One region of the Streptomyces sp. NPDC058375 genome, then DNA from elsewhere that is predicted to be linked to it. Evidence: riboswitches for the same ligand, from Rfam matches in the RefSeq annotation. Region 1 holds a riboswitch; the other holds the start of a gene.
The links. Region 1 has a riboswitch for glycine ahead of gcvP (aminomethyl-transferring glycine dehydrogenase). Riboswitches for the same ligand answer to the same signal wherever they lie in the genome.
Positions count from the first base shown of each region.

Region 2: linked by a shared signal. The riboswitch ahead of gcvT (glycine cleavage system aminomethyltransferase GcvT) and the one ahead of gcvP (aminomethyl-transferring glycine dehydrogenase) in region 1 are both predicted to bind glycine.

Region 1 is NZ_JBHXJG010000018.1:38,536-41,932, forward strand. Features, by position in the region: gene gcvP (aminomethyl-transferring glycine dehydrogenase) at 1-1,844, opposite strand, end outside; glycine riboswitch at 2,038-2,135, opposite strand; gene ACFWM7_RS05400 (PRC-barrel domain-containing protein) at 2,268-2,639, shown strand; gene ACFWM7_RS05405 (DNA polymerase IV) at 2,561-3,397, opposite strand, start outside.
Region 2 is NZ_JBHXJG010000113.1:15,917-19,313, forward strand. Features, by position in the region: gene glyA (serine hydroxymethyltransferase) at 1-215, opposite strand, end outside; gene gcvH (glycine cleavage system protein GcvH) at 234-611, opposite strand; gene gcvT (glycine cleavage system aminomethyltransferase GcvT) at 759-1,883, opposite strand; glycine riboswitch at 2,061-2,158, opposite strand; gene ACFWM7_RS19425 (AAA family ATPase) at 2,334-3,026, shown strand; gene ACFWM7_RS19430 (enhanced serine sensitivity protein SseB) at 3,097-3,397, shown strand, end outside.

The DNA.
Region 1 (3,397 bases):
ATGACGGCGCTGGCGGCGTTGGTGCCGTGCGCGGAGGACGGGATGAGACAGACGGTGCGCTGCTCGTCGCCGTTGGCCCGGTGGTACGCGCGGACGGCCAGCAGACCCGCGAACTCGCCCTGGGAGCCGGCGTTCGGCTGGAGGGACACCGCGTCGTAGCCGGTGACCTCGGCGAGGCGCTCCTCCAGCTCACGGATGAGGGTGAGGAAGCCCTGCGCCTGCTCGCCCGGGGCGAAGGGGTGCAGCGCGCCGAACTCGGGCCAGGTGATCGACTCCATCTCGGCGGTCGCGTTCAGCTTCATCGTGCAGGAGCCGAGCGGGATCATGCCGCGGTCCAGCGCGTAGTCGCGGTCGGCGAGCTTGCGCAGGTAGCGGAGCATCGCGGTCTCGGAGCGGTGCTGGTGGAAGACCGGGTGGGTCAGGATGGCGTCGGAGCGCAGCAGCGCCTCGGGCAGCGCGTCGGCGACCGTGGCGTCCAGCGCCTCGATGTCGCCCTCGGCGCCGAAGGCGGCCCAGACGGCGGAGATCTGCGCGCGGGTGGTGGTCTCGTCGCAGGCGACGGAGACGTGGTCGGCGTCGACGAGGCGGAGGTTGACCCCGCGCTCGCGGGCGTCCGCGACGATGTCGGCGGCCTTGCCGGGCACGCGCACGGTCAGGGTGTCGAAGAACGCGCCGTGCACGACGTCGGCCCCGGCGCTGCGCAGGCCGTCGGCCAGGATCGCGGCGAGGCGGTGGGTGCGCCGGGCGATCGTCCGCAGGCCCTCGGGGCCGTGGTAGACCGCGTACATCCCGGCCATCACGGCGAGGAGGACCTGCGCGGTGCAGATGTTGCTGGTGGCCTTCTCGCGGCGGATGTGCTGCTCGCGGGTCTGGAGGGCCAGGCGGTAGGCCTTGTTGCCGTCCGCGTCGACGGAGACGCCGACGAGGCGGCCGGGCAGGGAGCGGGCGAACTTCTCGCGGACCGCCATGAAGCCGGCGTGCGGGCCGCCGAAGCCCATCGGGACACCGAAGCGCTGGGTGGTGCCGACCGCGATGTCGGCGCCGAGCGCGCCGGGCGAGGTGAGGAGCGTGAGGGCCAGCAGGTCGGCGGCGACGGTGACGATCGCGCCGAGCTCGTGGGCCTGCTCGATGACGGGCTCGATGACGCGGACGGCACCGGAGGCGCCCGGGTACTGGAGCAGGACGCCGAAGACGCCGCGCTCGGCGATCTCGGCGGGGATGCCGTCGCTCAGGTCGGCGACGACGACCTCGACACCGGTGGGCTCGGCGCGGGTCTCGATCACGGCGACGGTCTGGGGCAGGGTGTCGGCGTCGACCAGGAAGACGCCCTTCTTCACCTTGCCGACGCGCCGGGCGAGGGCCATCGCCTCGGCGGCCGCGGTGCCCTCGTCGAGCAGGGAGGCGCCGGAGGTGGGCAGCCCGGTCAGCTCGGCGACCATCGTCTGGAAGTTCAGGAGGGCTTCGAGCCGGCCCTGGGAGATCTCCGGCTGGTACGGCGTGTAGGCCGTGTACCACGCGGGGTTCTCCATGACGTTGCGCAGGATGACGGGCGGCGTGAAGGTGCCGTAGTAGCCGAGGCCGATCATCGGGGCCAGCACCTGGTTGCGGTCGGCCAGCGAGCGCAGCTCGGCCAGCACCTCCGCCTCGGTGCGCGCCGAAGGAAGATTCAGGGCCTCCGCGCTCTTGATCACGTCGGGCACCGCGGCGGCGGTGAGCTCGTCGAGGGAGCCGTAGCCGACCTGGGCGAGCATCTTCGCCTGGGCCCCGGCGTCGGGCCCTATGTGGCGCTGCTCGAACGGAATACCCTGCTCCAGCTGGGAGAGCGGAGTGCGACGGGGGGTCATGGTGGAGGCCTCCTGGTCTGTCACGACCTGCGAGGGGCACCACGGCGCGGGTGCCCGAACGGCCTCCCCCTCTGTCATCTCAACCTGAGAGCTTCACCGGCCCGCCCGGGGGCGTGCCGACTTTCACCGTCGGTGAGGGTCGAGTCCATTCGGGCCTGCGCCCGCACGGATCCGCCCTGCTTTCCAGAGTGACCTCGTCCGTGCGGTACGGGGGCCTGAGAGATTCCGGGGAGGAGTTGCTCCTTCGGCGCCTCCGGATTCTGCACCGGAGGACTCTCCCGCACGGGGTCAGCAGCCACTGCCAGCCTACCAGCGGCCACCGCGCCGGAGCTCTCGAGTGGCCGACGCCACGGATCTGCACTTCTGTGGTGCTGGTGGGGCGACGGGAACCACCCTGAGCAGCCGCGACCAGTGGGAGGCACCGTGCAGACCGATATCGATCCGCGTCGCCTGATCGGCCGCAAGGCGTTCGATCGCAAGGGCGCCAAGATCGGAACGGTGGATGAGGTCTATCTCGACGACGCGACGGGTGTGCCCGAGTGGGCGGCCGTGCGCACCGGCCTGTTCAGCAGGGACGCCTTCGTCCCGCTGGAGCCCAGCGAGTTCGTCGAGGACGCGCTGCGCGTCCCCTTCGACCGGGCGTTGATCAAGGGCGCGCCGGACTTCGGCGTCGGCCGGCACCTCTCGCCCGAGCAGGAACTGCAGCTCTACCGGCATTACGGGCTGGACTCCCCGCCCACGGAGGATTCCGCGTCCGACCGGGACTTCGGCAGGCTGGCCGGCCAGGAGGAGTAGTCGGGCGCCTCGCGGACGAGCGGCAGCGGGTCGGCGGGGAGCAGCAGCGGATCGTCGATCCGGAACGTGAGCACCCGGCCGGGCGCGCTCCCCGGTTCCTCGAACCGTACGGTGACCCGGCCGATCCCGCTGCCCTGCACCCAGCCGTGCCCGTGCTCCTCGTGGTGCACATCGTGTCCGGCGGGCCAGCGCCGCGCGGCGAGCAGCTCCGCGCTGTCCGGCTCGGGCTCCGGAGCGGCTTCCTCCCCGCCCCCCTCCACCGGCGCCCGGTGCTCCTGGGTGCGCTGTGCCAGCTCCCGGGCGTCGGCGGCCTGGGCGAACAGGTCCTCCTGCGTGTAGTCGGCAAGCCCCGTGACGCCGACCCCGAGCAGCCGTACGCCGCCGGTGGTGTCGACGGACTCCAGCAGCCGCCCCGCCGCCTCGCGGACCACGGTGGGGTCGTCCGTGGGGCCCCTGAGCGTCTCGGAGCGGGTCAAGGTGGAGAAGTCGTAGCGGCGCACCTTCAGCACCACCGTGCGGCCCGACCGGTCGGCGGACCGCAGCCGCTCCACGCACCGTACGGCCAGCCGCTCCACCTCGGCACGCACCCGCACCCGGTCGTGCAGGTCCACGTCGAAGGTGTCCTCCACCGACACGGACTTGGCGTCCCGCTCGGCGACCACCGGCCGGTCGTCGAGCCCGAGCGCCATCCGGTAGAGCCCGTGGCCGTGGGCCTTGCCGACCAGCCGTACGAGCTCCGCCTCGCCCGCCTCTGCCAG
Region 2 (3,397 bases), on a different contig from region 1:
TCGACGTGCTCACAGCCACCGTAGTAGCGGCGGCCGGGGTAGCCCTCGGCGTACTTGTTGGTGAGGACGGAGCCCTGGGCCTCCATGACGGCGACCGGAGCGAAGTTCTCCGAGGCGATCATCTCGAGGGTGGACTGCTGACGGTGGAGCTCGGCGTCGACGGCGGCGGCGACGTCCGGGTCCAGCTCGTGGAGGGAGGAGTTCAGAAGCGACATCAGGGGATCCCTTGGGTCTCAGTTGCCGGAGAACGCGGTGTACTCGTCGGCGGAGAGCAGATCGGCCGGCTCCTCCGCGACGCGCACCTTGAACAGCCAGCCGCCCTCGAAGGGAGCGGAGTTCACCAGCGAGGGGTCGTCCACGACGTCCTGGTTGGCCGCCGTCACCTCACCGGTCACCGGCGAGTACAGATCGCTGACGGACTTGGTCGACTCCAGTTCGCCGCAGGTCTCGCCCGCGGTCACCGTGTCGCCGACCTCCGGGAGCTGGGCGTAGACGACGTCACCGAGGGCGTTGGCCGCGTACTCCGTGATGCCGATGGTGGCCACGCCGTCCTCGAGGGCCGACAGCCACTCGTGCTCCTTGCTGTACCGCAGCTGCTGGGGGTTGCTCATGCCCTGAATTCTCCTGTACGCGGGGGAGTGCTGATGAACGGTGGTCTTACGGTGTGAGACGGAGGTACGTCACGTCCGTGACGCCTGCGTGCGGCCTGCGTGCGGTGGGAAGGCCGGGGAACTACCGGTCCCGGTCCTTCCGGGATATCACTTCTGCCGCTTGTAGAACGGCAGCGCGACGACCTCGTACGGCTCGTGCGTGCCCCGGATGTCCACGCCCACGCCCTCGGTGCCCGGGACGGCGAAGGCCGCGTCCACGTACGCCATGGCGATCGGCTTGCCCAGGGTGGGGGAGGGGGCGCCGGAGGTGACCTCACCGATCACCTTGCCGTCCGCGACGACGGGGAAACCCGCGCGCGGAACCCGGCGGCCCTCGGCGACCAGGCCGACCAGCTTGCGCGGCGGGGCGGTCTCGGCGCGCTCGGCGGCGGCCTTCAGCGCCTCGCGGCCGACGAAGTCGCCCTCCTTCTCGAACTTCACGACCCGGCCGAGGCCCGCGTCGAACGGGGTCAGCGCGGTCGTCAGCTCGTGCCCGTACAGCGGCATGCCCGCCTCCAGGCGCAGCGTGTCCCGGCAGGAGAGCCCGCACGGGATCAGGCCGTGCGCCTCGCCCGCGTCCGTCAGCGCCCGCCACAGCTGCTCGGCGTGCCCGGGCGCGACGAACAGCTCGAAGCCGTCCTCGCCGGTGTAGCCGGTACGGGCGATGAGCGCCGGAACCCCGGCGACCGTGCCCGGCAGGCCCGCGTAATACTTCAGCCCGTCCAGGTCGGCGTCGGTGACGGCCTTCATGATGGCGGGCGACTCGGGGCCCTGGACCGCGAGCAGCGCGTACGCGTCCCGGTCGTCGCGCACCTCGGCGTCGAAGCCCTCGACGCGGGCGGTCAGCGCGTCCAGCACGATCTGCGCGTTCCCCGCGTTGGCGACCACCATATATTCGGTGGCCCCGGTCTCTCCCAGCCGGTAGACGATCAGGTCGTCCACGATCCCGCCGTCCTCCTGGACGATCATCGTGTAGCGGGCCCGGCCGTTGCCGACGGTGGCGATGTTGCCCACCAGCGCGTAGCTCAGGAAGGCGGTGGCCTCCGGCCCGGTGACGGTGATCTCGCCCATGTGCGACAGGTCGAAGAGCCCGGCCCGGGTGCGTACGGCGTTGTGCTCGTCGCGCTCGCTCGCGTACCGCAGGGGCATGTCCCAGCCCGCGAAGTCGGTCATGGTGGCGCCGAGCGAGCGGTGCAAAGCGTCGAGGGCGGTGAGACGGGGGGCAGTGCTCATGGATACGGCTCCAGGGCATGACGACGTCAGGACGGAAAATCCTCCCCATCTGTCATCGGAACCTGAGAGGTTCGCCGATAGCCCCTGACGGGGTATGCCCCTGGAGGGCGCCCCGGTTCAGGGGGCTCGGCTTGCACCTTGGGTGGAGTCGCGGGGCGACTCGCTTTTCAGATCTGCCTCATCCACGCGGTACGGGGCCTGAGAGATTCAAGGGAGGATCTTGCTCCTTCGGCGCCCGGCTCACACTGTGGCCGGAACTCTCCCGCGCGGATTCGAACGGCCGGTATGCAGTTGGCGGGGTCATCATCGCACGCATTGGGGGAGAGTGGGGGGTCAGGTCTCCACGCAGGTGAAGACATCGACGACAGGCCCGAGGTCGGTTGTGCCGTATTGCCTTTTCTTTACACTTCAGGGGCAGGCGTGGGAGACCCGACAGCAGGGGGATGGGCGATGACGCTACAGCGGTCGGTACCGACCGCGGGGGTCGCGCACGGCGCGATGCCCGCACAGCCCGGCGCACCCGTGCGGGAGCTGCTGGAGACCCGTGCGCCGGTGGTACGGGACCTGCGCGGGCGCGCGGGCTACGGCCCGCGCAGCCTCGATTTCACCGCCGGCGACATCGTCGTGGTCTCCGGGCTCCCCGGCAGCGGCAAGTCGACCCTCATCCGGCGGACCGTGCGCGCCCGTGCCATCGACTCCCAGAACACCCGCGACAGCTGGGCCGCCGCCCTGCCCCGGTTACTGCCCTACGCCCTCTACCGCCCCCTGGTCCGCGCCGCGCACTACCTCGGCCTCTGGAACGCCCTGCGCTCCGGTGAATCCGTCGTCGTGCACGACTGCGGCACCCAGACCTGGGTACGCCGCCGGCTCGCGCGGCACGCCGTGAGCCGGGGCCGGACCCTCCACCTGATCCTGCTCGACGTGACGCCCGAGGTGGCGCGGCAGGGGCAGCGCGAGCGCGGCCGCGGCGTCTCCGGCTACGCCTTCGCCCGCCACCGGCACGCGGTCGCCCGGCTGATCCGCGACACCGAACAGGGGCTGCTGCCCGCCGGCTGCAGCTCCGCGGTGCTGCTCGACCGGGAGGCCGCGGGGGCGCTCGGCCGGATCTCCTTCACGGACGACGGGGCTTCCACCACCCGCTGACCGTTAAGGTGCTGGCCGGAGCAGAGGGCCGCCGCGGCGGCCCGGGCGGTGGAGAGAGGGCACAGAGGCAGTGGACATTCCGGCACCCGCACCGGCGCACCCCCAGCAGGGGTGGCCCGCCAACGAGCTCGAAGAGGTGCTGACGGCCTCGCTCGGCGTCCCGGACGCGGGCGGCCGCCTCGTCGAGGTGCTCGGCCGCAGCTCCGTCTGGGTGCCGCTGCCGAACGGCGGCACCCCCGCGAGCGCGGACCTCGACCTGCCGATGATGGAGATCGACGGTGCGGCCTTCGTCCCCGTCTTCAGCTCCGAGGCCCAGTTCCTCAGCTGTGTCGGCAGCCACATGTCCTTCGCCGTCGCGCCCGCCCGCGACT